DNA from 2 places in the Turicibacter sp. TJ11 genome. Region 2 is predicted to be linked to the other one. Evidence: a T-box and tRNA genes for the amino acid it is inferred to sense, from the RefSeq annotation. Region 2 holds a T-box; the other holds one or more tRNA genes.
What was found. A T-box is a leader RNA that pairs with one kind of tRNA and senses whether it is charged. The one in region 2 lies ahead of serS (serine--tRNA ligase), so its partner is inferred to be a tRNA-Ser.
Positions count from the first base shown of each region.

Region 1 (17,216 bases), 250 kb from region 2:
GATGAACAATTCCATCAATATTATATCCGATAATATTTTTAACACCTAATTGATTTAACATTTTAATAATCGAACTTCCCGCTGCACCGGTTCCACTAACTACTATCTTTAAATCTTCTAGTTTACGATCCGTTAATTTACAAGCATTGATTAAAGCTGCACTGACTACGATAGCTGTTCCGTGTTGATCGTCATGAAAAACTGGAATATCCATCTCTTCAATGAGACGACGTTCAATTTCAACACAGCGAGGAGCTGAGATATCTTCTAAATTAATTCCACCAAGAGATGGGGCTAACAATTTACAAGTTTGAATAATAAGTTCAGGATCTTGAGTATCTAAACAAAGGGGGAAAGAGTCCACTCCTGCAAATTGTTTTAATAAGATAGATTTTCCTTCCATAACAGGTAAAGCAGCTTTAGGACCAATGTTTCCAAGTCCTAATACAGCAGAACCGTCAGTAATAACAGCGACCATGTTTCCTTTACTTGTGTAAGTGTATACGTCGTCTTCATTAGAAGCAATGGCACGACAAGGCTCTGCAACTCCAGGAGAGTAAGCTAAGCTTAAATCTTCTTTTGACTCTACTTTAACTTTAGAATGAATCTCGATTTTTCCACGAGCCTTTGCGTGTAACTCTAATGATTGTTCAAAAACATCCATAATCTATCCTCCAAATAGTTTTACAATTAGTTTTGAGTTGAATAAAGACTGTTACCATGACAATCCGTTGCGACGATAACAGGAAAATCTTCTACAACTAAGCGGCGAATCGCTTCAGTTCCTAAATCATCAAATGCAATAACTTCTGCTTCTTTAATGTGTAACGCAAGAAGTGCTGCTGCACCACCAACAGCGGCAAAATAAACAGCATCGTTACGTTTCATAGCATCAATAACAAGTGAATTTCGAGGCCCTTTACCAATCATCCCTCTTAAACCTAAGTCTAAAAGTGTAGGAGTATAGGCGTCCATTCGATAACTCGTCGTTGGTCCTGCTGATCCAATGACAGCACCTGGTTTTTCAGGGGTTGGTCCAACGTAATAAATGATACTATCCTTTAAATCAAATGGTAAGGGTTCATTAGCTTCAAGACGTTCAATTAATCGTTTGTGAGCGGCATCGCGTGCTGTATAAATAACCCCAGATAATTTAATCAAATTCCCAGCTTTTAATGTTTTTGCGATTTCTTTCGTTAACGGTAAGTTAATTTTCATCATCTTCATCCTTTATCCTTAAAAAATTTCTGTCACATGTCGTGAAGCATGACATTGAATATTAACAGCTACAGGTAAAGAAGCAATATGACATGGATAGGCATTCACTTTAACCGCAAGAGCAGTTGTTTGTCCGCCAAATCCCATTGGTCCAATATTTAAGTTATTGATTTCAGTTAATAATTCTTTTTCAAGACGAGCACAGATGTCATCGGATGAGACATCGTCTATTGGGCGCATTAAAGCTTGCTTTGAAAGAAGGGCGCATTTTTCAAAGTTCCCGCCGATACCGACACCGACAATAATCGGTGGACAAGGATTTCCTCCCGCTTTTAAGATCGTATCTAAGACGAATTTTTTTACACCATCATAACCATCTGAAGGTTTTAACATACTAACAGCACTTACGTTTTCACTTCCCGCACCTTTAGGCGCAAGCGTAATCTTAAGTTGATCTCCCTCAGTCCATTGATAATGAATAATAGCAGGTGTATTATCTTTTGTGTTAACACGATTCAGTGGATGCTTTACGACTGATTTTCTTAAATAACCTTTTTCATAACCGCGTCGAATTCCTTCATGAATTGCTTCTTCTAGATTTCCGATGAGTTGAAGATTAGATCCGATTTCAACAAAAACAACAGCAATTCCAGTATCTTGACACATTGGAACTTGTGATTGTTTAGCAATTTCATCATTTTTAATGATTTGGCTTAAAATATTTTTTCCAAGTACAGATGTTTCACTATTTTGTGCTTGTTTTAACGTGTCCATTAATGTCGGACTGACATTATAGTTTGCATCAATACACATGGCTTCAATCTTAGAGATTAGACTTGATACTTCAAGTTTTCGCATGAATGAACTCCCTCCTAACATCTAATATTTTACAGTAAATGACAATAGATGAAAAGAAAAAGCCGATTGAAGTTATAATTGGTAAAAATGGATGTTGTGTTTTAAGATAAATTAGAGATTATTGTAATTGAAAATTATTTTATTATTTAAAGCTGATTTACTGATAGATAAAATATTGAAAATAAAAAGCGATTTCGTGTCGAATGGGGCAAAAATAATTAATTATTATAAGAATTTGAAAAATTTGCGTATTAAGCACTATAAAAGGTAAAAATATCTTTAACAACTTAGGCTAAAGTTTGATATAATACAATAGGTATTGCTGTAAAACAGAAAGGAAGAGCGTCGATGGAAGTGATTAAAATAGAAGGAGGACGTCCATTAAATGGAACTGTCCGAATTGATAGTGCTAAAAATAGTACAGTTGCTTTAATTCCTGCGGCCATTTTAGCTGATTCTTCAGTTATTTTAGAAGGTGTTCCACAAATTGTTGATGTTGAGCATCTAGGTATGATGATTGAGCAATTAAATGGTACATATGAAATAGATAATGACGAGTTAATTATAGATCCTACAAACTTAATCAATACACCGTTAGTAGAAGGTGCTGTTAATAAATTACGTGCTTCATATTACTTTATGGGAGCACTACTTGGAAAATTCAAAGAAGCAGTCATTGGAATGCCAGGAGGATGTTACTTAGGTCCACGTCCCATTGATTTACATTTAAAAGGATTTGAAGCGTTAGGAGCAACGATTACACAAGAAGCAGGGGCTATTCGCTTAAAAGCTGAACAATTAAAAGGTGCTAAAATTTATTTAGATTTTGCCTCTGTAGGAGCTACCATTAATATTATGTTAGCTGCTGTTAAAGCCGAAGGAACAACTGTGATTGAAAATGCGGCTAAAGAACCAGAAATCATTGATTTAGCGAATCTTTTAAATAGTATGGGAGCTAAAATCAAAGGAGCAGGGACGGGTGAAATCCGTATTCAAGGAGTGTCATCACTTCATGGAACACGTCATGCGATTATTCCTGATCGTATTGAAGCGGGAACATACATTACTTTAGCCGCAGTAGCGGGTGAAGAAGTCAAAATTGATAATATTATCCCTCATCATTTAGAAGCGTTAATTGCAAAATTACGTGAGATGGGTGTAGATATTGAGGTGCATGCGGATCATGTGATTGTACGTGGTCGCAAAGAAATGAAAGCTGTTGATTTTAAAACAAGTACATATCCAGGACTTGCAACAGATTTACAACAACCATTAGTGACTTTATTAACACAAGCAACAGGTGTTGGAATGGTAACCGATACAATTTATACTGATCGTTTTAAAAACTGCTTTGAGTTAAATAAAATGGGAGCTAACATTAAAGTTCAAGCAAATTCTGCTATTATTCAAGGACCTACGAAATTACATGCAGCTCGCGTTCAAGCAACTGATTTACGTGCAGGTGCGTCATTAGTCATCGCTGGTTTAATTGCAGAAGGTATAACTGAAATCGGAAATACATATCATATTGATCGTGGTTACTCAAATATTGAAGAAAAACTAAATAATATTGGTGCTAAAGTTTGGCGTGAAACGGTAACTGAATAATAAAAACTCAAATCATAAAATACGTCATATATTTAACTAATTTTATATGAAATGTTAAATTTTAATTTGATGATTCCGAAAGTTTTTATTGCACGAGTAGTTTAAATTTAGTATAATTCTATTGTTATATATAGACTTTCTCTGATTAAAGAACTAATCAGGGCCGAAGGAGTGAACTAGAATGAAACAAGGAATCCATCCAGAATACAACCGTATTAACGTAGTATGTACAACTTGTGGAAACGAATTCGAAAGCGGATCTGTTAAGAAAGAAATTCGTGTTGACACTTGCTCAAACTGTCATCCATTCTACACAGGACGTCAAAAATTCGCTCAAGCTGATGGACGTATCGAACGCTTCAACAAAAAATACGGAATCAACACTAAATAGTTTTGATTTTAAAACACCACCTTATGTGTGGTGTTTTTTTTATTCTTTTTAAGTGAATTATTTAATAAGCACCTGAATTTAGTATATATAGGAACAAAATGTATAAAATAAAACTATTATATTAGAAAGCTTATTAAAAATAGTTCATGAACATTGAAAGGAATAAAAAAATGAAAAATATTACAAAAACAATCAAATCATTAATTGAACAGGATGAGTTAGAGATTGCTGTTGATCGTTTAGTTGATGATTCAAAAAATATAGAACAGTTAGTCTTATCTTATATATGGTCAAAACAACGTCTTCAACAGTTGATTTTAAATAAATCAATCGAAACTTTTATGCATTGGAATTCTTCATATGATCTTATAGCGAATGTAGAAAATATAAACGCTGATTGGTTTTATCGAGATGAAGAGGGAAGTTTTTATAATGTAAATAGCGATCACTTAAATGAGTTATTAATTAGGATTGAACTTATGACACAAAGTGAATAATTAGCGATCCTATTAATTACAAGTATTCTTTAATAAAATGGAATTCTTTTATCTTTTTTCAAAATGTTAAGATAATAAACTTATCCACATCATTTATATTGATGATGAATAAGTATCCAATGATACTCACTTATTATCTAGTTCAATAAAAAAACTGTCCTTTACTTAAAGGGCAGTTTTTTTAAAAATTAGGATTGACTTTTACGTTACGTTAATGAGTAAGATAAACAGGTAAGGGGTGATGACCTTGGAATATACGATTCAAAAATTGGCTCACCTAGCGGGAGTTAGTACGCGAACATTACGTTATTATGATGAAGTGGGTATCTTAAAGCCTAAACGTCTAAGTTCATCAGGCTATCGAATTTATGGATCAAAAGAAGTTGACCGATTACAACAGATTTTATTTTATCGAACGCTTGATTTAGGAATTGATGAAATTAAGCAGATTTTATTCGATCCATCTTATGATGAACTAAACGCTTTAACAAATCATTATCATAAATTGCTTGAAAAAAGAGCGCAATTAGATTTAGTTATCGAAACGATTAAATTAACCATTTCTTCTAAAAAAGGAGAGAAACAAATGAGTAATGAAGAAAAATTTAAAGGTCTAAAACAACAAATGATTCAAGAAAATGAAGAAAAATACGGAGATGAACTTCGCCAATCTTATGGTGATGAAAGGATAGAAGCAGCTAATAAAAAATTTTATCATCTAAGCGAAGAAACATTCCAGGAAATGAACGAACTTGGAGAAAATATTTTAAATCAATTAAGTGTAGCGATGAAAAGTCATGATCCCCAAGGGGAGTTAGCGCAAGAAGTGGCTAAAATGCATCATCGTTGGTTAATGTATACGTGGCCAAGCTATAGCAAAGAAGCTCATGCAGGCTTAGCGCAAATGTATGTTGCTGATGAGCGATTTACCGCCTATTATGATGATGCAATTGGTAAAGGAGCAGCTCAGTTTTTATGTGATGCTATTTTATTCTATACTTCTTATGAGAAATAAAGACCTGATGTTAAATACTATAACTAAAAAGAAGGCTAAATAGTTTGAGAAAGAGTAGAAAATCTTAACGATTTTCTACTCTTTTATGTTATGAGGGAGAAAAATATCTTGTTGACTATACATTTTTTAAAGCACTACTAGCATATAATGAACTATCTTATGAGATAGGAGGATTAAAGATGTATCAAAGAGTGCAAGAGATGGTAGAAAAGATTTATCCACAACTTGTAAGTATTCGACGAGATTTACATCAACATCCTGAACTTGGTTTAGAAGAATATCGAACATCAGCTTTAGTTTTAGATTTTTTAAAGCAGTGGAATATAGAGGTAACACAACGAATTGGAGAGACGGCAATTGTTGGATTGATTAAGGGACAACAAGGAAATAAAACGATCGGATTAAGAGCGGATATGGATGCTCTTCCGATTGAAGAAAAAACAGGGGTTCCGTATGCTTCGGTGTATGCTGGAAAAATGCATGCTTGTGGACATGATGTTCATACGACTATTTTACTCGGAGCCGCCTATATCTTAAAACAACTAGCAAATGAGTATAACGGGAATGTTAAGTTATTCTTTCAACCAGCAGAAGAAACTGTGGGTGGAGCAAAACCGATGATTGAAGCGGGGTGCATGGAAAACCCAAAAGTTGATCATGTTTTAGGACTTCATGTTCGTCCAACGTTAAGTGTTGGTGAGGTCGGATTTCACTACGGGAAGTGTCATGCAGCTAGTGACACTATTACACTAACGATTCATGGAAAACAAGCACACGGGGCCTATCCACAAGATGGAATAGATGCTATTTTGATTGCCTCTCATACAATTACAGCGTTACAAAGTTTAGTGAGTAGAAACTTATCACCTTTTCAATCAGCGGTCTTAAGCTTAGGAATGATTGAGGGGGGAAGTGCAGGGAATGTGATTTGTAATCAAGTGACCGTTCGAGGAACATTAAGAACACTTGATCAAGAAACACGTACCTTTATGAAAAAAAGAATCGTTGAGGTTGTAGAAAATACAGCTAAAGCATTTGGGGGAAATGCTCAAGTAACGATTGAAGAAGGATATGCACCACTGATAAATGATCGTGTGATTACTGATTCTGTGATTGAGACAGCAACGAAACTTTTAGGTGAAGACAAAATTGTTATTTTAGAACACCCAAGTTTAGGAGTTGAAGATTTTGCTTATTTTGCACAGGCAGTACCTTCTTGTTTTTATAACCTAGGAACGGCTAACTTAGAGAATGGAATACAAGCTAGTTTACATGAAGACACTTTTAATGTTGACGAAGAAGCAATAAAAATTGGTGTCTGTTTACAAGTGTTAGCGACACTTCAGTTATTACAACAATAATCGGGGGGAAGAGAGCATGATTGAACCAAAACCATTAAAAAGGGGAGGAAAGATTGCGATTGTTGCACCTTCAGGCCCTTTAGAAAGTGAAACAGTATTTAAAGGGGAAGAGCTATTAAAAGAAATGGGTTTTGATGTCATTATTGCTCCAAGTTGCTTTGAAGGCCAGGAATATTTAGCAGGATTATCCGATCAACAGCGGGCAGAAGACATTATGATGATGTTTGCTGATGATGAAGTAGAGGCCATTTTATGTATGCGAGGAGGATATGGTTGTAATCGAATTATCCCTCATTTTAAAAATTTTAAATTTTCAAATTATCCAAAACCTCTGATAGGATATAGTGATGTGACTTATCTTCATTTATTTTTAAATCAATATCATCATCTAATCACTTATCATGGACCGATGATTAAAGATTTACTTTTAAAAAATGAAACAACAACGAATCATTTTTTAGAAACGTTGATGGGAGAAACAGAATTTGATTTGATTGATGTCCCTTATTATAATAAAGATGCTTGCCAAGCCTCAGGGATTTTAGTGGGTGGAAATTTAACGATTATCTGCTCAACACTTGGAACACCTTATGAGATTGATACACGCGGAAAAATCTTATTTATTGAAGAAGTCAATGAACCCGTTTATGCAGTTGATCGCTTACTCACTCAACTCATTTATAGTGGAAAGGTGAGTGATGCAGCGGGAATCATTCTAGGAGATTTCAACGTCTATGATAAACATGAAACGAATAAATTACTAAAACGCACGTTTAGAGATTGTACTAAACCTGTGGCATATAATATTCCTAGTGGACACTGCAATCCAATTATCACTTTGCCATTAGGGGCTTATGTGACTTTAGATTCAAGTACCAATAGCTTATCCATTCAACAAGGATGTAGTCGAAAAAACGAAAAGACGATTCAATCGTAACTGATTTTATCGTCTTTTTTTACGTGGTTTAGAAAACATTTAGAAAATAAAATGTTCGCTTGAATCCTTAAATAATTATCTGTTATAATTATCAAGCTGTTCAAATTTTGCTAGATAAAATAGATAAATGTCAGATAGACTGAAAGGTGGGTTCATAGAATGTATGATGTTCGACAAGAAGGTTGGGTAGAAGCAATTTGTGGTAGTATGTATGCAGGGAAAACCGAGGAATTAATCCGCCGTTTAAAAAGATTAGATTTTGCTCGACGTCCATATTTTTTATTCAAACCAGTTATTGATAATCGCTATAGTGAAGATGAAGTCGTATCACATAGTGGATTAAAAATGCCATCAATCCCAATTGAACACCCAGTTGAAATTTTAGATTATATTAAAGAAGATACATACGCAGTTGCCATCGATGAAGTTCAATTCTTTGAAGAAAACATTGTTGATGTCGTTGAGTATTTAGCTGATAAAGGAATTCGTGTCATTGTTGCGGGTCTAGATAAAGATTTCCGTGGAGAACCATTTGGAACGATGCCGACCTTATTAACAAAAGCAGAATTTGTGACGAAGTTAACTTCGATTTGTAGTGTTTGTGGAGCACCTGCAACACGTTCACAACGTTTAATTAATGGACAACCCGCTTCATATTTTGATCCAATTATTCAAGTAGGAGCGAAAGAGGCTTACGAGCCACGTTGTCGTCACTGTCATGAAATTAAAGATCGTCCAGACCATTTAGGATTAAGAAAATAAAAAAATTTTAAAATATCATTGACAATATAGTTATAAATCGATATAATCTATATTGTTGATACGGAGGAATACCCAAGTCCGGCTGAAGGGATCGGTCTTGAAAACCGACAGGGCGTGAAAGCGTCGCGGGGGTTCGAATCCCTCTTCCTCCGCCATAACAAGATAATAATTCACACATTACGTGTGATTTTTTTTTATTGTTTGTAAAAAAATATCGTGATAATAGTAGGGTACAAAAAAGGGCTTCAGAAGAAGCCTTTTTTTATTTGAAATGAATAACTGTGGATAAGTTTTCATTGATTTGCTATTAGAAGGAGACAATCGATCAAAGTATAAAAGTTGAATGTAAGAAGTAAACTATGATAAGATGAAAGAAATACTGAATATAGGTTTGCACTAGAAGTAATGTCGTTTCGTTTAATAGACGTTTGATGAAATAAATTAACGATTCATCAATTTAAATACGTGTAAATCGTCAAGACTTTTAATCATTGTTATTTATTGATTTTCTTTGAAACAATATAGTTTTAAAAGTATGGTTTGTTTTGGGGATGACGATCGTGGTTAAACTAGAGATAATAATGATAGATTTAAATTTTGAGATTGGGTGGGTATATGAAATTACAAGAGTCGGGTGAAAATTACTTAGAAACAATATTAATTTTGAATAGAAAAAATGGTTTTGTTCGTTCGATTGATATCGCTAATGAATTGAACTATTCAAAACCAAGCGTTAGTCGAGCGATGGGGATTTTAAAAAAAGCGGGATTGATTACGATTGAAAAAAATGGTCAAATTGAATTGACTGAAATGGGTCATAATCAAGCAACGGCTATTTATGAACGTCATTGTCTCATTAAACAATTTTTAATTCAAACGCTACAAATCGATGAACAATTAGCGGATAAAGATGCTTGCCGCATTGAACATGTCATTAGTATGGAAACATTTGAAAGAATGAAAGAAATGTTAAAAAACTAAAGTGAATGCTTAAGATACAATCTTTGGGCATTTTATTGATAAAAATATTTACGATCAATAAAAAAAGAGATTATCTGTGGATAATCTCTTTTAAATTAAGAAAAATAAGTCATTATAAAATATGAAAAATAGTGAAACTTGTTAAAAGATCGCTTTAACGAACAGTATAACCTAAGTGGTTGAATGCATCTAAAATATATTTCGGGGAACCAATCCCTTCATTATAATGAACAGAAACTAATTTTAAAGAAAGATTGATATCTAACTTTTCCACACCCTCTAAATTTGTTTCAAAATAAGATTTAATTTTTTCGATATCTTCATTTGAACTTAAATTCTCCACATTTAGCATAAATGTTTTAGCCATCATCCTCACCTCAGACTTCCTTTATTTAGTCTTGATAACAAACTTATTTTATCATAGAATAAATTAAAAAAGAATAAATAACGGGTGATTATTATGGAGCACATCTTATTTATGCAAAAAGCCATCGAAGAAGCTAATAAAGCTAAAGCAATTGGAGAGGTGCCCATTGGTGCTGTGATTGTCAAAGATGGACAAATTATCGCAAAAGCTCACAATTTAAGAGAAAAAATTCAACTTTCAAATGCTCATGCCGAAATGCTTGCGATTACAAAAGCAAATGAAGTGATTGGATCTTGGCGATTAGAAGATTGTATCATGTATGTCACGCTCGAACCTTGTCCAATGTGTGCTGGAGCAATCGTTCAATCTCGAATTCCAACAGTTGTTTATGGAGCAAAAGATCCTAAAGGTGGATGCTGTGGAACAATTTATAATTTACTTAATGAATCACAGTTTAATCATCAATGTGAGGTTATTTCAGGTGTTTTAGAAGAAGAGTGTGGTAAGTTATTATCAGATTTTTTTAGAGAGTTAAGACAGAAAAAAAAAGCAACAGCGTCTTGACAATCAAGGGTGAAATTGATATACTGAACGTGTATCAATTGAAACTCTCTTTTGGTACCCTTATTCAATAGGACGGTGTGAACCAGGTCAGGACAGGAATGTAGCAGCCTTAAGCATTTAGTTTTATGTGAGTAAGGGTACCAAAGGGGAGTTTTTTTATTTCTATCGATAGTCATTAACAAAAAATTAACAGAAGCGATAAGAGGATTATGATAAAATAAACATAATTACATTTGATTTTGGTGGTGTTAGTTGATGGGAAAAAAAGTATTAGTGGTAGAAGATGAAATTTCTATTCAACGTATTTTACAATATGACTTAATGCAATCAGGATTTTCAGTCGATCTAGCTTCTGATGGAGAAGAAGGATTACAAAAAGCATTAGCAAATCAATATGATGTGATGCTGCTTGATATCATGTTGCCAAAGCGTGATGGATTTTCAGTGTGTAAAGAATTACGTCAACATGGAAATTCCACTTATATTGTCATGTTATCAGCACGTGATGATGAACTCGATCGTGTGCTTGGCTTAGATGTGGGGGCCGATGACTATATGACGAAACCTTTTTCCTCAAGGGAAGTGGTTTCTAAAGTTAAAGCGATTATTAGACGTAAAGATGTTTTATCAGCTAAAGAGAATAAAATGTATTTAAGTTATCAACAAATTAAATTAGATAGCAGTCGTTTTGAGGTGTTAGTTGATGAGCAAGTGGTTGACTTTACCTTAAAAGAATATGAATTGCTCGAATTTTTAATTAAAAATAAAGGTAAGGCTCTTTCTCGAGATATTTTACTTGATCAATTATGGGGATTTGAATATGACGGGGATACACGTATTGTTGATGTTCATATTTTTAAAATTAGAGATAAGTTAAAACCATATGGCATTAAAATTAAGACAATTCGTGGAGTTGGATATATGTTAGAGGACGAAACAAATGATAGATAGCCGACATGAACTCATCTCGTTTTATATTGTTTTTACTCTTTTATTAGTGGCTAATCTTTATAGTCAACAAGATAGTGAAGTGACTCTTTTATTTTTATTTATCTTACTTATTTTAATGACGATGCAGTATAAACGTTCGTTAACTTATTTAAATCAATTGAAGCGTTATGATGAAGTAGCTGCTAGTATTCAAGAGCATAAAGACTGGAGTCATATTGCTCCACTTGTTATTGAACAACAAGAGATTTTAGGAATTCAATACAATAAATTAATGAGATTTATTCAAAAACAAGAATTTAGAAATCGTCGAAATATGCAAATTATTAGTATTATTACAAATAGTATTCAAGATCCGATGGTTATTTTAAATATTAATGGAGAGCTTGAATATGCGAACAATCGGTTCAAAGAATGGGTCAATATGTCAGCTTTAAAAAAGATTACGTTTCAAGATGTTAAAAATGAACCGTTACGTAAAATTCTTGAAGATGCACTTATTTGTGAATCCACCAGAAAAAAACAACTAGAAATTAATCAAAAATATTACAATTCAACAGCTCATCCTATTTTTAATGAGAATGAAGATTTTAATGGGGCTGTTGTATTGTTTCATGATATAACGGAATTTAAAAAATATCAGATCTTACAAAAAGAGTTTTTTGGAAATGTTTCACATGAGCTTAAAACACCAATTAGCGCAATTAAAGGTTGTACGGAGATTTTAATTAACGGTGCCAAAAATGACTCACAGGCATGCGATGAGTTTTTAAATATCATTAAAGAAGAGAACAATCGGATGGAGCAACTTGTTAAAGATTTGCTTCTAATTAATCGTTATGAGTATGATCAAATCAAACACAACACGGATCAGATTTGCTTAAATGAATTATTAACAGATTGTATTGTTCAAACATTAAATATTGCAAATTTAAAAAATCAAAAAATAACGCTTGAAGCATCAGGAACGTGTTATGTCCAGGGGGATTATATTAGATTGCAACACTGCTTTCTTAATTTAATGACTAATGCCATTCATTATTCAGGTGAGAAAACGACTATTACAATCAAACTGAGGCAGCGTAGTTCAATAATTGAGGTTGAAGTCATCGATCAAGGGATTGGGATTCCTAAAGCAGATATTCCGCATATTTTCGAGCGCTTTTATCGAGTGGATAAAGCAAGATCACGACACACGGGTGGAACAGGACTTGGATTATCTATCGTGTTATCAATAATTGAGGCGCATGGAGGAAGTATAAAGGTTAAAAGTGAACTTAATCAGGGAAGTCGATTTATTGTCACATTACCCGAAAAACAAAAGAAGTAAGCTAAGCTTACTTCTTTTTTGTATAAAATGGTTGATGAATTGCAAGCTAATATTAATCATAATTTAACTGTTTCTTAACAGAAAATTAATATTCAAATCATTCATTTATATTAAAATTAGTTTATCAAGAAGACAGAGGAAGTCATGGAGGAATGAAGATTATGAAAAAATTATTAAGTTTAGCTGCAGTAGCAGCAGTGACATTTTCAATGACAGCTTGTGGATCAAGCAATCAAAATTCAGAGCAAACCAATCAAACGGAGGTCGTTCAAGGGGCGATTGACGTCGTTAGTCGCGAGGCGAGTTCCGGAACACGTTCAGCATTTGAAGAAATCATCGGATTTAATGGAGAAGACCAAGAACCATTAACAGCTAATGCGACGATCAAAGATGGAAATGGCGTGGTAGCCACTTACGTAGCGGGAAATGATGCTTCAATTGGATACGTTTCGTTTGTAACCTTAGAAGAAAATCATGATAAAATTAAAGGATTAACGGTTGAAGGGGTAGAACCAACGGCTCAAAATGTTTTAGATGGAACATACGCTGTCTCACGTCCATTTGAAATGGTGTATATGGAAGAAAATATAACAGATGTTGAACGAGCATTTATTGAGTTTACTTCATCATTAGATGGATTAGAAATCTTAGAATCAAAAGGAACGATCGTTGATACAGAAAATGCTGAAGTTTTTGATGTGACAAAATATGAAAACTTATCTGGAAATATTATTATGGGAGGTTCAACTTCAACAGAAGAGGCTGTTAAAGAATTAGCAAAAGAATTTACAGCTTTATTCCCGAATGTTACTTATACATATGATGCAACGGGTTCAGGAACAGGAGTAAAAAATGCCATTGATGGAACTTATACACTAGGATTTGCTTCTCGTGAAATTAAAGAGTCTGAATTAGAGTCAGGACTAGAAGTAACAACATTATGTAAAGATGGAATTGCAGTCGTAGTCAATCCATCAAATGAGGTTTCAGATATTACTAAAGATCAAATTAAAAATATTTATACTGGAAATATTAATGAGTGGTCAGAATTAGATCAATAAAGATAAAAAAATCATCAACTATGTTGGTGATTTTTTTATGTAAAGAACAGAGATGACATTAGTTTTTGGATGCTAAAAAAGAAATGTTAAGAAATTGTTAACAACCGTTAATTTTCTGTTAATAAACCAGTGTTTTTCAAGTTGAGGTGCTACAATGACGATATAACGAAATAGTATTGATCAATTTGAAATAAAACGAGGTGTTTGGTATGAAAAAAGACATGACGCTCAATCGTAAACGCGTGTTTTTAGAGAAATTTTTTCATGGGTTATTTCTAATGGCGGCACTTTTTGCTGTTCTTAGTGTCTCATTAATTATTATTTTTATTTTTGGAAAAGGATTATCACCCTTTATTCCAAGTAATCAATTCGGAACGTATCCTTTATTAGATTTTCTGACCGGATTAAAGTGGACCCCTCAAAGCGGAGAGTACGGAATTGGGTATATGATTATTAGCTCGATTTTAGCGACACTTGGAGCTATTTTAATTGGAGTTCCAATTGCGATTTTAACTTCTGTATTTATTGCAGAAGTGGCCCCTAAACCATTAGCCAATCTTGTTCGTCCAGCTATTGAATTATTAGCAGCGATTCCATCCGTTTTATACGGAGTTTTTGGTTTTGCTGTTATTACACCGTTAGTTAAGCAAATTTCACCTTATCCGTCGGGAGATTCATTGTTAGCCGTCATCATCGTCTTAACCATTATGATTTTACCGACGATTGTAGCGGTTGTTGAAACAGCTATTCGTGCTGTTCCCAAAAGCTATAAAGAGGGGTCATTAGCTTTAGGAGCATCAAAAATGCAAACGATCTTTAAAGTTGTTTTACCAGCAGCGAAATCAGGGATTTTAACTGGAGTGATTTTAGGGATTGGACGTGCGATTGGAGAAACAATGGCAGTTATTTTAGTAGCGGGGAATCCAGAGTCAGGACTTCCGAAAACGATTTTTGATCACGTCCGTTTATTAACAACAAATATTGCTTTAGAACAAGGATATGCAGCTGAACTTCATGAACAAATGTTATTTTCAACAGCTGTTGTTCTATTCATCTTTATTATGATCATTAATTTAGTCTTATCACGTATTCAAAAAAAGGCAGGTGATCGTTAATGTCTCGAAAATTAAAAGATAACTTATTAACAGGTCTTATTTGGCTATCAGCCGCTTTTTCCGTTGGAATTTTAATTATGATTATTGTCTTTATTTTTTCAAACGGATGGTCAAAAATTTCATGGGACTTTTTATTAAATAATTATGAGTCACAAACTCAATATGTCAATATTAGCAGTGATCAATCATATATCGCACCAAGTTCATTATCAAGTGATGCATTATTTTCAGAAAATTTAGGAATTGCGATTGAAGCAAATGAGGATGGCTACGAGGTCATTTGGATTGATGAAAATTCTCCTGTAAAGCTTGCAAAAAATAACGCAGGCGAAGCATTTCCAATTAAAAAAGGATATCAACTAGAACAAGTTAACAGTGATTCATCCAGGTTAAAAATTAATCATAAGACTAAAGGTAGCGAAATTATCGAAGTTTTAAATGAAAGTGATGATTTAACGATTAAAGTCGTTTCACCTGGTGGGGGGATTTTCCCAATGATTATTTCAACCTTAATGTTAATTTTAGTTGCTTTATTGTTCTCAGCACCGGTGGGGGTATTAGCAGCTATTTATCTAGTTGAATATGCGAAACCAGGAAAGTTAGTGAATATGATTCGCTTTGCTACTGAGGTTTTATCAGGAATTCCTTCCGTTGTCTATGGATTGTTTGGAATGTTAATCTTTGCAAATACACTAAAGCTTGGTATGTCTATTTTATCTGGGGGATTAACTTTAATGATTTTATTATTACCAACGATGATGCGTACAACAGAGGAAGCTTTAAAAGCAGTTCCTGTTAGCTATCGAGAAGCATCATATGGACTAGGTGCCAATAAAATTCAAACGTTATCTAAAGTGATTTTACCAAGCGCTATTCCAGGTATCTTAGTCGGAGTGATCTTATCCATTGGGCGTACGATTGGAGAATCTGCAGCCTTATTATTCACCGTTGGAACATTTGCTAAGCTACCGATTAATCCAACAAGTGGTAATTTATCGTTATTTGAAACAGGAACCTCATTAACAGTACGTGCCTATGTTGAAGTTAAAGAATCAGGTAACATTGAAATGGCAGCAGCGATCGGAATTGTTATTCTGATGATTGTTTTTACTTTAAATTTAATCTCACGTTTAATTTCTAAAAAATTCAGTAAAGCAAACTACTAGGAGAGTGAAACGGAATGCAACATAAATTCAACGTCACAGATTTAAATCTTTTTTATGGGAACTTCCAAGCCTTACATCACATCAATATAGAAATTCCACAGCGTCAAGTGACAGCTTTTATTGGACCATCAGGGTGTGGGAAATCAACGTTTTTACGTACATTAAATCGCATGAATGATCTAATTGAAACGGTCAAAATTACAGGAAGTGTCACATTAGATGGGGATGATATTTATTCAGACATTGATGTGATGAAATTACGTACACGTGTCGGAATGGTATTTCAAAAACCTAATCCTTTTCCGATGAGTATTTATGACAATATCGCTTACGGACCACGTTGCCAAGGAATTAAAGATAAGAAAAAATTAGATGAGATTGTGGAAAAGTCACTTCGTGGAGCGGCCTTATGGAATGAAGTCAAAGATCGTTTAAATAAATCAGCCATGGGATTATCAGGAGGACAACAGCAACGTTTATGCATCGCTCGTGCCATTGCCATGGAACCAGAAGTCATTCTTATGGATGAACCGACATCAGCCTTAGATCCAATTGCTACTCAAAAAGTTGAAGAGTTAATTCAACAATTAAAAGAAAAATACACAATTGTTATTGTCACTCACTCAATGCAACAAGCCGCACGTATCTCGGACAAAACGGCATTCTTCTTAATGGGAGAGCTCATTGAATTTGATGATACAGATAAAATATTCACTAATCCAAAAGATAAGCGAACAGAGGACTATATTACCGGTAGATTCGGATAGTATTGGAGGGGAATTGGAATGAAAAAGACAAAATTAGAAACCGATTATGAAGCCTTACTTCAAGGTGTGGAAAAATTATCAAACTTAACCGTTCAGTCTTATGAAAACACATTAAAAGCATTAAAAACATTAGACTTAGAAGTTGCTTTACAAATCATTAAACAAGATCAAGACATTGATGACTTACAAGAAGATATTACGGAAGAAGCTACAATTTTTATTATTCGTCAGCAACCAGTAGCAAGTGATTTACGTAAAATTTTAATGGTC
Region 1 covers NZ_CP069349.1:1,832,376-1,849,591, reverse strand. The annotation lists gene JRC48_RS08910 (NADP-dependent malic enzyme) at 1-664, opposite strand, end outside; gene JRC48_RS08905 (Fe-S-containing hydro-lyase) at 691-1,221, opposite strand; gene JRC48_RS08900 (fumarate hydratase) at 1,237-2,076, opposite strand; gene JRC48_RS08895 (UDP-N-acetylglucosamine 1-carboxyvinyltransferase) at 2,425-3,684, shown strand; gene rpmE (50S ribosomal protein L31) at 3,866-4,075, shown strand; gene JRC48_RS08885 (hypothetical protein) at 4,246-4,572, shown strand; gene JRC48_RS08880 (MerR family transcriptional regulator) at 4,820-5,587, shown strand; gene JRC48_RS08875 (M20 family metallopeptidase) at 5,767-6,948, shown strand; gene JRC48_RS08870 (LD-carboxypeptidase) at 6,965-7,885, shown strand; gene JRC48_RS08865 (thymidine kinase) at 8,045-8,647, shown strand; tRNA gene JRC48_RS08860 (tRNA-Ser) at 8,710-8,802, shown strand; gene JRC48_RS08855 (metal-dependent transcriptional regulator) at 9,263-9,628, shown strand; gene JRC48_RS08850 (heavy-metal-associated domain-containing protein) at 9,783-9,995, opposite strand; gene tadA (tRNA adenosine(34) deaminase TadA) at 10,089-10,559, shown strand; RNA gene ffs (signal recognition particle sRNA small type) at 10,611-10,706, shown strand; gene JRC48_RS08835 (response regulator transcription factor) at 10,815-11,510, shown strand; gene JRC48_RS08830 (cell wall metabolism sensor histidine kinase WalK) at 11,500-12,837, shown strand; gene JRC48_RS08825 (substrate-binding domain-containing protein) at 12,999-13,898, shown strand; gene pstC (phosphate ABC transporter permease subunit PstC) at 14,108-15,013, shown strand; gene pstA (phosphate ABC transporter permease PstA) at 15,013-16,179, shown strand; gene pstB (phosphate ABC transporter ATP-binding protein PstB) at 16,194-16,946, shown strand; gene phoU (phosphate signaling complex protein PhoU) at 16,965-17,216, shown strand, end outside.
Region 1: it encodes a tRNA-Ser, which carries the amino acid that the T-box ahead of serS (serine--tRNA ligase) is inferred to sense. The anticodon was not compared.

Region 2 (17,216 bases):
TATGATTATGATATTTTACGTAATCGTATTCGAGAATTAGCTTTTTTAAACAAGGGATTAAAAATCACGTTAGAAGATCTTCGTTCAGATAAACCACAACGTCATGAGTTCCATTATGAAGGTGGAATTAGTGAGTATGTTCGCTTCTTGAATAAAAATAAAGAAGCCATTCACGAAGAAGTCATTCATGTTGAAGGTGAGCGTGATGGAATCAGTGTTGAGATTGCTATGCAATATAACACGGGGGTAGCCGGAAACATTTATTCATTCGCAAATAATATTAATACACATGAGGGTGGAACACATGAAGCAGGGTTCCGTGCAGCATTAACACGTATTATTAATAGTTATGCGAAGAAGTTAAATCTATTAAAAGGTGATGATGCATTAATCGGGGAAGATATTCGTGAAGGATTAACGGCTATTATCTCTGCAAAGCATCCTGATCCACAGTTTGAGGGACAAACGAAAACAAAGTTAGGAAATAGCGAAGTTCGTCGTATTGCTGATAATGTCTTTTCAGAAGGATTTGAGCGTTTCTTAATGGAAAATCCACAATCAGCGAGACTAATTATTGAAAAATCATTAATGGCGGCTCGTGCTCGTATGGCTGCAAAACGTGCGCGTGAAATGGTTCGTCGTAAGTCACCTCTTGAGTCATTAGGGTTTAAGAGTAAGTTAGCTGACTGTCAATCACGCGATGCTAATATTTCAGAGCTATTTATTGTCGAGGGAGATTCTGCCGGAGGATCAGCAAAACAAGGACGCGATAATAAATTCCAGGCGATTTTACCTCTTCGCGGTAAAGTTTTAAATGTTGAAAAAGCTCGTATTGATAAAGTTTATGCTAATAATGAAATCAAAAGTATGATTCATGCGATCGGAACTGGAGTTGGAGATGAATTTGATCTTTCAAAAGCTCGTTATCATAAAATTGTGATTATGACCGATGCCGATGTCGATGGTGCGCATATTCGTACGTTATTATTAACATTCTTCTATCGTTATATGAGACCTTTAGTTGAGAACGGATATGTTTATATTGCTCAACCACCGTTATTTAAAATCGCTCAAGGAAAACGTATTGAGTATGTTTATACAGAAGAACAATTAGAAGCAGTAATGGCGTCTTTACCAGCAACTCCTCGACCAAATGTTCAACGTTACAAAGGGCTTGGAGAGATGAATGCTGAACAGCTATGGGAAACAACAATGGATCCAGAAGTACGTACATTATTACAAGTAACACTTGACGATGCTGTTGAGGCTGACGAAATTTTTGATATTTTAATGGGTGATCGCGTCGAGCCACGTCGAGAATTTATAGATGCTAATGCTAAATATGTTACAAATCTTGATATCTAATTGGAGGCAACTACATCTATAAGGAGGAACGAAAATGTCTGCATATGATCAAATTAAGCCACATAACATCGCAAAAGAAATGAAGACATCATTCATTGATTATGCGATGAGTGTTATCGTATCACGTGCTTTACCGGACGTTCGTGACGGTTTAAAACCTGTTCATCGTCGTATCTTATATTCGATGAATGACTTAGGAATGCATAGTGATAAGCCATATAAAAAGTCAGCCCGTATCGTCGGGGATGTTATTGCTAAATATCACCCTCATGGAGATTCATCGGTTTATGATGCAATGGTTCGTATGGCGCAAGATTTCAGTTATCGTTATCCATTAGTTGATGGACACGGAAACTTCGGTTCTATCGATGGTGATGGAGCGGCGGCGATGCGTTATACCGAAGCAAGAATGTCTAAACTATCGATGGAAATGATGCGAGATATCCACAAGAATACGATTGACTATCGACCAAACTTTGATGGTGAAGAACATGAACCAATTGTGTTACCTGCACGTTTCCCTAATCTTTTAGTGAATGGGACAACAGGAATTGCGGTCGGGATGGCAACTAATATTCCGCCACATAATCTATCTGAGGTTATTGATGGTTGTTTAGCCTATATGGATGATCCAGAAATCGATGTCTTAGGATTAATGCAATATATTAAAGGACCAGATTTACCAACAGGTGCTTTAATTTTAGGAACAAAAGGAATCCGTTCTGCTTATGAAACAGGAAACGGTTCGATTATGATGCGTTCAAAATGTGAAATCATTGAAGGACATGGTGGGAAATATTCAATTCTAGTGACAGAAATTCCTTATCAAGTCAATCGCGAACGTTTAATCGAAAAAATTGCAGAATTAGTAAAAGAAAAACGTATCGATGGAATTACAGATTTACGTAATGAATCAAATCGTGAGGGAACACGTATTGTTATTGAATTACGTAAAGATGTTAATCCACAGGTTATGTTAAATAATTTATTTAAATTAACACAATTACAAGTCTCTTACGGGATTAATATGTTAGCTCTTCAAGATGGGCAACCTAAAGTTTTAAATTTAAAAGAAGTAATTGCTGCTTACATTAAACATCAAGTTGAAGTCATTGTTCGTCGTACAAAATTTGACTTAAATAAAGCAGAAGATCGTGCTCATATTTTAGAAGGATTACGTATTGCATTAGATCATATCGACCGAATTATTGCGATTATTCGTGGTTCATCTAATGACGAAGAAGCATTAAACGCATTAATGTCAGAGTTTTCGTTATCTGATCGACAAGGGAAAGCTATTTTAGAGATGCGTTTACGTCGATTAACAGGATTAGAACGTGGCAAAATTGAAGAAGAATATCAAGGATTAGTGGCTTTAATTGCTGATTTAAAAGAGATTTTAGCGAATAAATCACGCGTTCATCAAATTATCCGTGACGAGTTATTAGAAGTTAAACAAAAGCATGGAGATGAACGTCGTACAGAGATTGTTCGAGGATCAGATTTTGATATAGAAGATGAAGATTTAATTCCAGAAGAACAGGTCATCATTACGTTAACGAATAACGGATATATTAAACGTCAACCAATTTCAACTTATCGTTCACAAAATCGTGGTGGACGTGGAGTTCAAGGAATGGGAACACATGATGATGATTATGTTAAGGAGTTATTATCGACATCAACTCATGATCATTTACTATTCTTCACAAATAAAGGTAAGGTTTACCAGAAAAAAGCTTATACAGTTCCTGAATATGGACGTACTGCTAAAGGATTACCGATTGTAAACATTATTGAAATAGCACAAGATGAGTATATTAGTGCAATCATTCCGGTTAAAGAGTTTAATGAAGATGAATTCTTATTCTTTGCGACACGTTTAGGAGTTGTTAAACGTACAACGTTAGCAGCATTTAGCAACATTCGTACAAATGGTTTAATCGCACTTTCTTTACGTGAAGATGATGAATTAATTGGTGTAAGAAAAACGTCAGGTAATGACGATATTGTTATTGCATCAAGTGGTGGAAAAGCTGTATGGTTTGATGAAACACAGGTCCGCCCAATGGGACGTACAGCAGCCGGAGTTCGAGGAATTTATCTTGATGAAAATGAACTTGCTGTTGGTATGGAAATGGTCACAATGGATCAAGAAATTTTAGTTGTAACAGAACACGGATTTGGTAAACGTACATCGATTAAAGAATATCGTAAAACAAGTCGTGGTGGAAAAGGTGTTAAAACACTAACCATTACTGAGAAAAATGGTACATTAGTTGCTATGAAAGCTGTAAATGGTGATGAAGATTTATTAATCGTAACGAATAAGGGAATTATTATTCGTACACCAGTTAGTCAAATTTCACAAACAGGACGTGCAACGCAAGGTGTTAAATTAATTCGTCTTTCAGATGATCAAGCGGTATCAAGTGTTGCTGTCGTTGAACACGAAGAAACAGAGGAATTAACAATTTCTTCTGAAGAAACTGTTGTGACAGATGATCAAGTAGTAACAGAAGAATAAAATAAATAAGGTCTTATGCGCATATAAAAAGAAACACAAGATATACTAATATTGACAAAAAAAATAGATAATGCTATATTACAATTAAATAAAAAAGCATTGATTAGGAATAGTACTTTTTACTTCATACTGTAGAGAGTCAGTGGGTGGTGCAAACTGATGTATAAGTAATTAGAAATCAACCTAGGAGTGGAATGAAGAACATTTTTATAAGTATTCATTCACGGTCTAACCGTTATCTTTGTAAGTGGTATCACAATTTTGTTCTACGTGGAACAAAATTGTGGACAACTAGGGTGGCAACGCGGGTTAAGTCTCGTCCCTAATATAGGGATGAGACTTTTTTATTTTCTAGGATGACTAATCAAAATTAATAAATAGGAGGAAAGAAACATGTTAGATTTAAAAAGAGTACGTGAAGATTTACAAGGAACTATTGCTCGCTTAGAAACACGTGGTGGAGATTTTAGCTATTTAAATCAAATTACACAATTAGATGAAAAACGTAAAAACATTATTTTAGAAGTAGAACAATTAAAATCTAATCGAAATGAAGTATCTAAGTTAATTGGACAGTATAAACGTGAGAAAAAAGATGCTTCTGAGTTATTAGCCCAAATGAACGGTGTTGGAGAAAAAGTTAAAGAATTAGATGAGCAATTACGTCTAATTGATGAAGAAATTAAAAATCTTTTATTAGGAACTCCTAATGTTCCATGTGGAACAATCGCTGTTGGGAAAGATGAAACAGATAATGTTGAAATTCGTAAATACGGAGAACCAACAACGTTTGATTTCGAACCAAAAGCACACTGGGATTTAGTTGCAGAGTTAGATATTATTGATTTTGAACGTGCTGGAAAAATTACAGGAAGCCGTTTTGCGGTTTATAAAGGATTAGGAGCTCGTTTAGAGCGCGCTTTAATCAGTTTTATGTTAGATTTACATACTGGAGATCATGGATATACTGAAATTTTACCTCCAGTTATCGTTAATCGTGCAAGTATGACAGGAACTGGACAATTACCGAAATTTGAAGAAGATGCATTTAAATTAGTAGATACGGATTACTTCTTAATTCCAACGGCTGAAGTACCAGTGACTAACTTACATCGTGATGAAATCTTAAATGCCGATCAATTACCAATTAAATATACAGCTTATAGCCCATGTTTCCGTGCAGAAGCTGGTTCAGCTGGACGAGATACTCGAGGAATTATTCGTCAACATCAATTTAACAAAGTAGAATTAGTTAAGTTTGTTAAACCAGAAGATTCTTATGCAGAATTAGAAACATTAACAGCAAATGCTGAAAAAGTATTACAATTATTAGGATTACCATACCGTGTGATCGAGTTATGTACAGGAGATATCGGATTCTCAGCAGCTAAAACATATGATATTGAAGTATGGTTACCATCATATAATGAGTATAAAGAAATTTCTTCATGTTCAAACTTTGAAGATTTCCAAGCACGTCGTGCTAATATTAAGTTCCGTCGTGATGCAAAAGCTAAACCAGAATTTGTTCATACATTAAACGGATCAGGTCTTGCAATCGGACGTACGGTGGCTGCTATTATTGAAAACTATCAACAAGCTGATGGAAGCATCGTGATTCCTGAAGTATTACGTCCTTATATGCGTAATTTAGAAGTTATTAAATAATTTTTTTAAAATGAAAAGGGTACACTTAGTACTCTTTTTATTATGGAAATGATGTCATTACTTAATCAAAAAAGCTCTATTTTAATCAGTGCTACGAAACTTTTATTATTAGTTTGATATAGATTGTTTTCATCAAATTCATCTAAGTCTTAGATTCTTTTTTTGCTAATTTGTGACGTGATAGGGGATTGTACTAGATTCATTTAAGTAAACATGTTAAAATGAATCATCGAAACAAAAAGCTAGCTTAAAAGATGAAATTAAGACCTTAACTAAAGTTTTTTGATAGAAGAATAGGTGATAGAATGAAGGTTTGTGTATTATCTAGTGGGAGTATAGGAAATGCTACAATTATTGAAACAGAACAAACATCTATATTAATTGATAGTGGATTGTCTTTGAAAAAATTACAGGAATTGATTAAAAAAAGTGGATTCGACGAGAATAAGATTGAACATATTTTAATTACTCACGAGCATGCTGATCATATAAAAGGTGTTGGGGTTTGTACACGAAAGTGGAAGTTAAATGTTTGTGCAACCCAAAAAACAATTGATGAAATGTATCGTAAAAATATTATTAAACCAGGCATTGAAAAGGTAATGGCAGTTGAAAAAGATGTTTGGTATCATCTTGGAGATTTAAGTATTATGCCATTTAGAATTTCTCATGATGCAGTTGATCCAGTGGGGTATATGATTAAAAAAGATGAAAAAACGTTAGTTTATGTGACAGATACCGGGTATATTACGGGTGACATTTTAAAAACCTTGAAAAATGCTGATGCATATATTATGGAAACCAATCATAATGTTGAGATGCTGCAAATGTGCAATCGTCCGTGGTCATTAAAACAACGAATTTTAGATGATTGTGGTCATTTATCAAATGAAGATTCGGCATATGCAATGAGTCAGCTTATTGGAGAAAAAACAAAGCATATTTACTTAGCTCATTTAAGCCAAGAAGCAAATTTACCTGATTTAGCTGAAATGACAGTGCGTCACATTTTAAAAGAAGAGAATATTGATTTAAATAAATTAAATTTACATATGACTTATGCGATGCATCCATCAAAAGTGATTAAGTTATAGGAGGAATAGGTATGTATAGTTGTTTAGAACATATTGAAGAATCAATGGATCATTTTTTAGATGAACACGGGAAATTACCCATTTTAGTAGAAGTAGAAATTGAGCATCGTTGTCATCATTGTGAAAATGCAGCTGTTTATAAGATTATTGAGGGAATGATGATTGATGAGGATGATTCATTCTAAAAAATATTAAACTTTAGAATTCAAATAAAAAATTCCCTACCTATCAGGGAATTTCTTTTCATGTATTGGAGGTTTTTTAATGAATATTACTATTATTTCGGTTGGGAAAATTAAAGAAAAATACATCAAGCTAGGAATTGAAGAATTTTCGAAGCGATTATCTCGCTACTGTAAATTAACAATGATTGAAGTACCAGATGAAAAAACACCTGATAATGCTTCAGATCGTGAGATGGAACTGATTAAAGATAAAGAAGGAAAACAAATTTTATCTAAGATTAAAGATAATATGTATGTTATTGCGATGGATTTACAAGGTGAAATGAAAACATCAGAGCAATTTGCTAAACAATTGAGTCAATTAGCTTTAAGTGGTGATAGTAATGTGGCGTTCATTATAGGTGGATCATTGGGGTTAGCTGATGAAGTCAAAAAACGTGCGAATTATAAACTATGTTTTTCTAAAATGACATTTCCTCATCAACTATTTAAATTAATTTTACTTGAGCAAGTTTATCGTGCGTATCGAATTAATAATAATGAACCGTATCACAAGTAAGTGCGAACTTTACCAAAATTGGATATATAAATGAAAGGTAGGTCTGCTTTAATTCTGCAATGAAACTCACAAAAATCTAAAATTTGAATTTTTGTAGGTTATTGTAGTTTTATTCATAGGTTCTTCGTTTTTCACCTATTTCAGCAAATTAGAATTTGTTTTTTCTAATCTATAGTATTGAAAGAAATTGTAAAACATTCCACAAATATATTTTTTATATTCATTTCAGATTTAGGTTAAAGTTAGTAGTTATTCTTTTGTGTATATAAGTTATTTGAAGTAATAAAGTTTCAATTGAATTTGGATAAATATGAATATAAAAGTATTGAAAAAAATAAAAGTTTATATATAATGTAATTATACTAAAATATAAACATGAAAAATATAAATGTAAAGGAGATGTAAATATGCGCAAAGAGGTAGTTTTTAACTAAACTAACTGAATAAGGATTATTTTAAAAAGTATATGAAAAAAATCTTGGATAACTCAAGGTTTATTTGTGGTAGAAACAATTATTAACCTAAATTATTCACCATAAAAATGTAAAAAGCGTTGAGTCCTTAGTGGAATCAACGCTTTTTATCTATTTTTTATTTCACCTTTTAAGTGAAGCATTTTGCTATGAAAATAATCTCTCATTTGATATCGTTTTAATTGCTAAACCAAAACATATTTAAGGAGAGATTACTTTTTTATGATACATCAAGACCAACTTCATTTCAATAAAAAGATTAAATTTAATTTTAAAGGTGGAGATTTAACGTCGGATGCAGGACTTTTATTAATCCAAGAATTTATGCATCACGTGAAGTTTCCAGAACTATTGAAACAACATTTTCATTTAGAAACTGATCAAGCGATTCGAACTCATACGAATCATGAGCTTTGTCTTCAACAAATCTTTCAAACGATTGCCGGTTACCACTGCGCTGATGATGCGGATGAATTGCGAGTTGAACCTTTATTGACAACTTTGCTTGATAAGCCCTCGTTAGCTTCTCAACCAACTTTATCTCGTTTTACTCATCGATTGACGCAGGAAACAAGTAAGCAATTTGAACTCATCAATCAAAAACTCCTTTCGCAATTTTATCAAGTCGAAGCTCCTAATCATTTTATTTTTGATGTGGATTCCACTCATTTTCAGACCTATGGTCATCAATATGGGAATGCCTTTAATGCTCATTATCAAGCCCAAGGGTTTCATCCCCTCATGGTTTTTGATGGAATGACTGGAGACTGTTTAAAAGTTGAGCTTCGTGCGGGGAATGTCTATACTTCAAGGAATATCGTTTCTTTTATTGGTCCCTTATTATCACGCTATCAAAAGGAGTTTCCATCGAGCTATCGACTCGTTCGCGGAGATAGTGGATTTGCTCATAAAGAACTTTATAAGTTATGCGAAACGTTAAACACAAACTATGTGATCCGTTTAAAGGCAAATGCCACTCTCTATCGTTTAGCTAAAGAAGTAACGGATGTTTTTTTCGAAGAGTGTTCGCTTCAATATTCTCAACAATTCTATGGGGAGTTTGACTATCAGGCAAAGAGTTGGAATCACCCAAGACGTGTCATTGTTCAAGTGAGACGAAAAGCAGGTGAACTCATTCCCGATTATTTATTTTTAGTGACGAACATGGAAACAAGACCAGAGATGGTTGTTAGCCTATACGCTAAACGTGGGACGATGGAAAACTATATCAAAGAGTGTAAAAATGGATTTAGAATGGATAAAGTGAGTCATAAATACTGGATGACTAATGTCAACCGAATTCAACTCGTGGTGTTAGCCTACAATCTCATCAACGGATTCAGACGATTAACGTTACCTCATGAGTTTTCTAAGATGCAGATTGAAACCTTACGCACTAAACTCATTAAAATCGCTGCAAAACGAGTGAAACAATCACGAAGAATCGTGTTCAAACTCTGTAGTCACTATCCCTACAAAGAAATTTTTCATCACTGTTTAAAAACGATCCAGTTGATTCAGTTAGAGTAAGTGAGTGGATTCGTTCTTTGAAAACGAAATATTTTTTAGAGAAACACATCACCAAGGGGGGAGTCTACCCTTTTTTAGGGAGCTGGAGTATTAATTTACCCAAATTTAAGATCAAAACGATAAAAAGCTGTGGTTTAGGCTAAAATTTAGTCTACCCACAGCTTTGTTTGAATGATCATGAATAATTCAGGATTAATAATATTGATATTACCATGTCTATTTGTGTACTCTAAAAATAATCAGTATTATAATGAGCATATTACATCTTTATTTGAAGAATAGGAAAACTGTGTTCTAAACACGGTATTTTTATGCCTATTTTTACTATATTTATAGATATGATATAAGACTTTAATTTGCATAGCTTAATCATAAGTTATATAAATTAAAGTTGTATATTTCATGTTTATATTTAGGTTATATAATTATGAGGCTGTAAGTGAATTATGTTCACTTACAACTTTTTTTATTTAAGGAGATTATTTTGATGATTTATATATTTAAATATGAAGATTATGAAAAACAAATAAATTTTTTTAAAAATACTAGGATGGTGATTATTAATGGTTAATAAACTTTCAGCATATAAAACTTATTTATTATTTTCAGCTATTACAGCAATGTGTTTTTCACTAGTAGCTACAGTTATGATAGTGTATCACATTGAAACGGTGCATTTAAATCCACTTCAGCTTATACTTGTTGGAACTACTTTAGAAGTAGCATGCTTTATATTTGAAATTCCTACAGGAATAGTTGCAGATGTGTACAGTCGTAAACTATCTATTGTTATTGGTGTAGTTTTAACAGGAGTGGGATTTATTTTAGAAGGTTCTATTTCTAGTTTCGTTTTCGTACTTGTAGCACAGATTGTATGGGGATTAGGTTCTACTTTTATTAGTGGATCTGTTGAAGCTTGGATTGCGGAAGAAGAGAAAGATAAAGATTTGGATAAAATTTATATAAAGGGAGCACAAGCAGGACAGATAGGATCGGTTATTGGAATAGTACTAAGCACTGTAATAGCTAATTTATCTGTAAGACTACCTATTATAGTTAGTGGAGTCTTATTTATAATTCTTGCATTATTTTTATGGTTATATATGCCAGAAAATAATTTTAAATCATCTGCTCCAGAGGATTTAAATACTTTTAAAAAGATGGGATATACCTTTAAATCTGGTCTTAAATTTATAAAAAATAAACCTATAATTATAATTTTGCTTTCAGTAACTTTATTTTATGGATTATCCAGTGAAGGTTATGATAGACTTTCTAATATGCATTTTTTACAAGATACTATGCTTCCTAAACTTGGAAACCTTAAACCAGTGACTTGGTTCGGAATTTTTGGAATTGCAGGAATGATATTGAGTGCTATAGTAATGCATTTTATGGAAAAGAAGCTTAAGGATGATGATAAGAATAAAAATGGAAAGCTGTTATTATGTATAAATATATTTTATATATCATTTATGTTCATATTTGCTATTACAAAAAGATTTAACTTAATGCTAATAGCTTATTTAGCGACAAGTACCTTTAGAACTATAAATGAACCTATATTTAGTGCATGGCTTAATGGACATATAGATGACAAGGCCAGATCTACTGTACTTTCTATAAATGGACAAATAAATTCCTTAGGTCAAATTTTAGGTGGACCAATTATAGGAATCATAGCTACAAATATTTCAGTGAGTATGGGTATAGCATGTACTTCGTTATTAGTAACACCGGTATTAGTGTTATATATTGTTGCTATGATAATGGATAAAAAGGTGGTTGATAGAGTTGGAGGTATTGATTATGAAGAAAATAATTAATATAGGAATCGTAGCACACGTGGATGCAGGAAAAACAACTATAACAGAAAACTTATTATATTATAGTGGAGCTATAAAATCAGTTGGAAGAGTTGATTTAGGCAATACACAGACGGATTCTATGGAGCTTGAGCGTAAGAGAGGGATTACCATTAAATCATCAACCATATCTTTTAATTGGAATAATGTCAAGGTTAATATTGTTGATACTCCAGGACATGTGGATTTTATTTCGGAAGTTGAACGTTCATTAAGTGTTTTAGATGGAGCGATACTAGTTATATCAGGAGTAGAGGGTATTCAGTCACAAACAAGAATATTATTTGAGACATTAAAGGAGTTAAACATTCCAACAATAATTTTTGTAAATAAGCTAGATAGAATTGGGGCAAATTTCAATAAAGTATTTGAAGATATAAAGAAGAATATGTCCAATAAAGTAGTTAGATTACAAGAAGTATATGATGTAGGAAGCAAAGCTGTTTATATAAAAAAACTATTTGATACATGCATGATAAATGATGATGCTATTGATGTTTTATCAGACTTAGACGAAGCATTTTTAGAAAGATATATTGGTGGAATAGAACCTGATAAAGAAGAAATACAAGAAAAGCTTTCATTATATGCAAGTGAAGGAAGTCTATATCCAGTATTTTGTGGTGCGGCAGCAATTGGACTTGGAGTTGAAGACTTATTAGATGGAATTTGTAGTTATTTTCCATTTGCAGGTGATGATTGTGAAAGTGATTTATCTGGAGTAGTATTTAAAATCGAAAGAACAAGTAAAAATGAAAAGAAGGTTTATGTAAGATTATTTGGAGGAAAAATATCTGTAAGAGATAAAATTCAAGTACCTAATAAGGAGATAGCAGAAAAAGTAAAGAAAATTAATAGGTTAGAAAATGGGGGAGTTGTTGAAGCACAGAGGATAGAAGCAGGGGATATAGGTATTTTATATGGACTTACAAGTTTCCAAGTGGGAGATGTTATTGGAATTTCAAATGATAAAATTAAAAATATATCTATAGCTAAACCAGCATTAAAAACAACAATTTCTGCAATTGATAAAGAAAAAAATCCAGAGCTATTTAAAGCATTAACATTACTTGCAGAGGAAGATCCACTACTAGAATTAGAGATGAATGACATAGATAAAGAAATTTATGTCAACTTATTCGGTGAAGTTCAAATGGAAATACTAAGTTCCATGTTAGATGATTTATATGGAATAAAAGTAGAGTTTTCGAATATTGAGACTATCTATAAGGAAACACCTAAAGGTTTTGGAGCGTCAATAATGCATATGCAGGAAGACTTAAATCCATTTTGGGCGACAGTAGGCTTAGAAATAGAACCAGCAGGGAGAGGCGAAGGTCTTAGGTATATTTCTAATGTTTCAGTAGGGTCATTGCCAAAATCTTTTCAAAATGCAATTGAAGAAGCAGTTATTAAGACAAGTAAACAAGGATTATTTGGATGGGAGGTTACAGATGTAAAAGTCACTCTTAGCTGTGGTGAATTTTTTAGTCCAGCCAGCACTCCAGCAGATTTTAGAAATGTGACACCTATGGTATTCATGGAAGCATTATATAAAGCACAAACTGTTTTATTAGAGCCATTACATGAGTTTGAGTTAAAGATTCCTCAAAATGCTTTAAGCAAAGCGGTATGGGATTTAGAAACTATGAGGGCAACCTTTGATAATCCTATTGTTATAGGGGATGAATTCTCAATAAAGGGATTAATTCCAGTAGAAAATTCAAAAGAATATAAAATGAAAATAGCTTCATATACAGAAGGTAGAGGAATGTTTGTGACAAAATTTTATGGGTATAAGGAAGCTTCAGCTGAATTTTCAAAAGCACGCAAAAAAACAACGTATGATCCATTGAATAAAAAAGAGTATTTGCTTCATAAACTAAACGCAATTAGAGATTAAATTTAAATAGATAAGTTAAATTTTTATATGTAGGATTTAAATATAAGACATTCAAAGCCTAAAAGTAAAGGAAGGGTCGTCTGAAGAAGATGAAGACCCTTCCTTTTTTCATGTTACTATGCTTAATTGTAAGTGCTTGAAATTTGTAATATAATGTAAATAAAGTTTTTAATAATAAGGGGACGCACAAATGAAAATCGACTTTAAAATAACAAAAGATGACTATATAAGCTTCAATTTACATCATTTAGAAAACTCGAAATCACAGAAAAGTACATTTAACATACTTAGATATGCTGTACCCATAGTACTTTCTATACCAATCTACTTTACAGGAACGGGGATATTTAATCAACCGAATATATATTGGATTATAGTAGCGATAGTTTTTTTAGTCATTTGGATTTTAACATATCCTAAGCAATACAAAAAATTAGTAGCTAAAGAAACTGATAAACTCATAAGTTAAGGAGATAATTCATCAATATTTGGAAGTAAGACTTTAGAAATTATTGATGGGACAATAGTAGTAAAAGGGGATTCTATATCAGAAACAGTATCGTTAGAAAGTATAAAAGATGTAAAAGTTTACGAAGATATGATCCTTATATATATAAGTGGATTTGTAGCTCATATAATTCCAAGGAGATATTTAGATAAAGAAATAGAGAAAGAACTTATGAAAGAGCTTAAAAAATGTAAGGCTTTAGAACAATTAAAGTAAAACGTGCTCCTTTGGAGGTGTAACGGAGAACCGTACCACAAATAAGTAAAGTTTTTACTAAAATTGTAAATAGATAAAAGCAGTTATAACAATTAAGAATCTTACTTGTATTAAATATACAGGTAAGAGTTCTAATTTAAAATAATGACTTAATATATTTATTGAAAATAGAATAATATAATAAAATATGAAGTAATAACTTACGATAAATTCGCGAATTAAATTCAATATAATAGAAGGGGAGGGCTCAAAATGATTTTTTGAGCTCTCCCCTTTATTTTATACTTTTAAAATTCACATGTTTCTCCATCAGCAGGAATTAATAATTTATCAGAGAATTGTTTTTCTACTGCATATTCTCTTAAATCTTTTCTAGATACCATTAAGTGGTTTACACCTTCCATATGAGTTGCTACAAATTGAGCATTAGGAGCTACTTTTACTGCTTCAAATAAATCATCTTTACTCATGATTAAATATCTCCCGTCAACAAATTGAGCATTACCAGCGTTTACTACTACAACTTCCGGACTATATTTAGCGAAGACACTTTTTAATTCATCATACCAAACAGTATCGCCCATCACGTAGAGTGTTTTTTTATCTGCGTGACTAAATACAACTCCACAAGCCTCATCTGCAGTACTTAACTGATGAAATAACTCTATGATTGAATCGTCAGAGTAATGTTTAGCAGGAGTTTTTGTTAATGTGATATCGCCAAATAGAGTTCCTTCTTCTTTTAAAACTTCTACATTGTTAAATCCTGCCTCTTTCATTTGATTTGCTTCATCCTCGTTTTGAGCAAACATCTTCATGTTTTTTGGAATAATTTCCATTGCTACTGGATCAAAATGATCTAGATGGATATGTGTTACAATGACAGCGTCCACATCAAGAATTTCTTCCATTGAAACTGGTAATTCTACAAGGGGATTATTTAAATGTTGATTATGAGTTCCTGGAAAGGGAGGATAAGTTCCCTTTTCAGCTAACATTGGATCTATTAAAAATTTCTTTCCTGCATATGTTACAATTAAAGTTGCATTTCTTATTTGTTTAATTTTCATATATAATACCTCACTTTTTATCTTTAAATTATTTTTATCGCTTATAAAATTTAATATTTAAGCTCAACAGCTTATATACTCAATATGCCATAGATTAGTTTCTGAAACAAACAGAAAAAAGGTAGTTTGTATCAACTAAAAGGTTGATTTATAATGTGTTTATTAAAATTATCATACTTACAGGAGGTTCTATGAGTCCAAGACAGTTAGAATATTTTTTAGAAATTTATAATCAAAGAAGTATAAAAAAAGCCGCAGAGAAATTAATTATCTCTCCTCAAGCAGTAAGTAAAAGCATTAAAGAGATGGAAGAAGAATTACAAGTAGAGTTATTTATTAGAGGAAAGAAGTCTTTAGAGCCAACAGTTGAGGCTGAGTATTTAAAAAATCATGCAATTAAAATATTGGAAGAGTTTGAGAAAATAAATACTATAAAAAACTTTACTCAAAGAGAAAATAAAGTTCTTACAATATATTCTGTAGATGGATTTCTACAATATGTAACAGTAAAGTTTATTGAAGATTTCCAAAAATATTTCTCTGGAATCACTTTAAATATTATTGAAACAACAGAAAAAGATATAGTTAAAAAGCTAGAGAAAAGGGAAATAGATAACGCAATTATAACTACACCTTTAGATAGTGAGGTTTTTAGTCATACTTATCTTTACAGTAATAAAAACTGTTTAGTTATTCATAAAGATAATCCTCTAGCTAAGAAGAAGAGTATCTCTGAATTTGAGTTAGATAAGCAACCTATTGCTGGTAAAGGCTCTGCTTATTCCTGTTATAATTCAAATATGAAAAAGTTTTTCCAAAGTAATATTAATCCTCAAATTATCTTAGAGACAACTAATGATTCTTTAATTATAGAAATGGCAGAGCATAATCTTGCTATAGGTATTACTCTTGACTACATTGCTTTTACTGCTAATAGCGAAAATATAGTCATTAAGCCTTTTGAACAAGAGGGAATAGTAAGAAATGTCTTTTGGATTGAAAATAATAATGCACTACTTACAAAAGAAGAACAAAGTTTTCGTAAGTTTCTTTTTAATTGGATTGAAGAGCATAAGTCACAACTTTTTAGTTGGATTTAGATAGATACTCAAAATCTTTTAATAAATGGCTATGTTAGCCACATTCATGATAAATAATATACTTTAATTCAAGCTCAACATCAGAATTGGTTCTTGATGAAAAGTTGATGACAATAGCTGAATCAAAGAGTTAGAATTTCAGTATTTTGTCATTAATAATGAGGATCTATTAGAGTTAAATAAAAGTAGTAAATTTTTTGATAATAACCTAGAGTTAATACTTATAATCAGTCATCAGATGAAAATAAAAAAGACTAGTTTGATACTAGTCTTTGATTAACTAATAAGGTTAATGAAAATGGTAATAATAGCTGAGTTAACGAAGTCAATAAAGAGACCTCCAACGATAGGAACAACGAAGTATGGAGTATGAGCAAAACCAAAACGATTTGTTAATTCATCCATATTGGCGATGGCATTTGGTGTTGCTCCCATCCCAAATCCACAAGTTGCAGAGGCAAAGACGACTCCTTCATAATTTTTACCCATTATTCGATAGATAATAAAATAAGCAAAAATTCCAACTAGTAGGACTTGAGCGATGAGCATGATTAGAAGTGGAAGGGCTAAATCAAAGAGTTGCCAAAGCTTTAGTCCCATCAGTGCCATTGTTAAGAAAAAGGATAGGGAAAGTCCGCCAATCGTTTCAATTTCTTTTTCATAGATTTCTTTTTTTCTAATATCATAGACGTTTCTAATCGTCGCTGCCACTAACATAGCACCGATATAAGATGGGAAGGTGAGACCTGATGTTTGGATTAGCTTAGATATTAGAGATCCAATCCCCATTGCAATGAATAAGAAACAAGCAGCATTCATTAACTTTTTAAAAGATAAGATATTAGGATTTTCTTCATTGAAATCTCCAACTTCAACAGGTTGATTGTTAGACGACTCATCATGTGTTGTTTTAACCTTATATCGAATGATGAGGTTTCGAGCAACAAATCCACCGATAATACTTCCCATGATTAAACCAAAAGTTGCAGAGGCAACAGAAACAGTTGTTGCCTTAGCAACCCCCATCTCTTCAAGCATCGGTCCAAAAGAGCCAGCAGTTCCGTGTCCACCAATCATAGGGATAGAACCTGTACAAAGTCCAAGTAAAGGATTTAAATTAAACAAAGAGGCTAGCGTCACACCGACACTATTT
Region 2 covers NZ_CP069349.1:2,081,870-2,099,085, reverse strand. The annotation lists gene gyrB (DNA topoisomerase (ATP-hydrolyzing) subunit B) at 1-1,365, shown strand, start outside; gene gyrA (DNA gyrase subunit A) at 1,400-3,892, shown strand; T-box leader at 3,983-4,219, shown strand; gene serS (serine--tRNA ligase) at 4,286-5,560, shown strand; gene JRC48_RS09995 (MBL fold metallo-hydrolase) at 5,866-6,654, shown strand; gene JRC48_RS09990 (CxxH/CxxC protein) at 6,666-6,839, shown strand; gene rlmH (23S rRNA (pseudouridine(1915)-N(3))-methyltransferase RlmH) at 6,919-7,398, shown strand; gene JRC48_RS09980 (IS1380 family transposase) at 8,094-9,401, shown strand; gene tetA(P) (tetracycline efflux MFS transporter TetA(P)) at 9,965-11,227, shown strand; gene tetB(P) (tetracycline resistance ribosomal protection protein TetB(P)) at 11,211-13,169, shown strand; gene JRC48_RS09965 (hypothetical protein) at 13,360-13,638, shown strand; gene JRC48_RS12795 (YcxB family protein) at 13,654-13,893, shown strand; gene JRC48_RS09960 (MBL fold metallo-hydrolase) at 14,181-14,963, opposite strand; gene JRC48_RS09955 (LysR family transcriptional regulator) at 15,155-16,063, shown strand; gene gltS (sodium/glutamate symporter) at 16,340-17,216, opposite strand, start outside.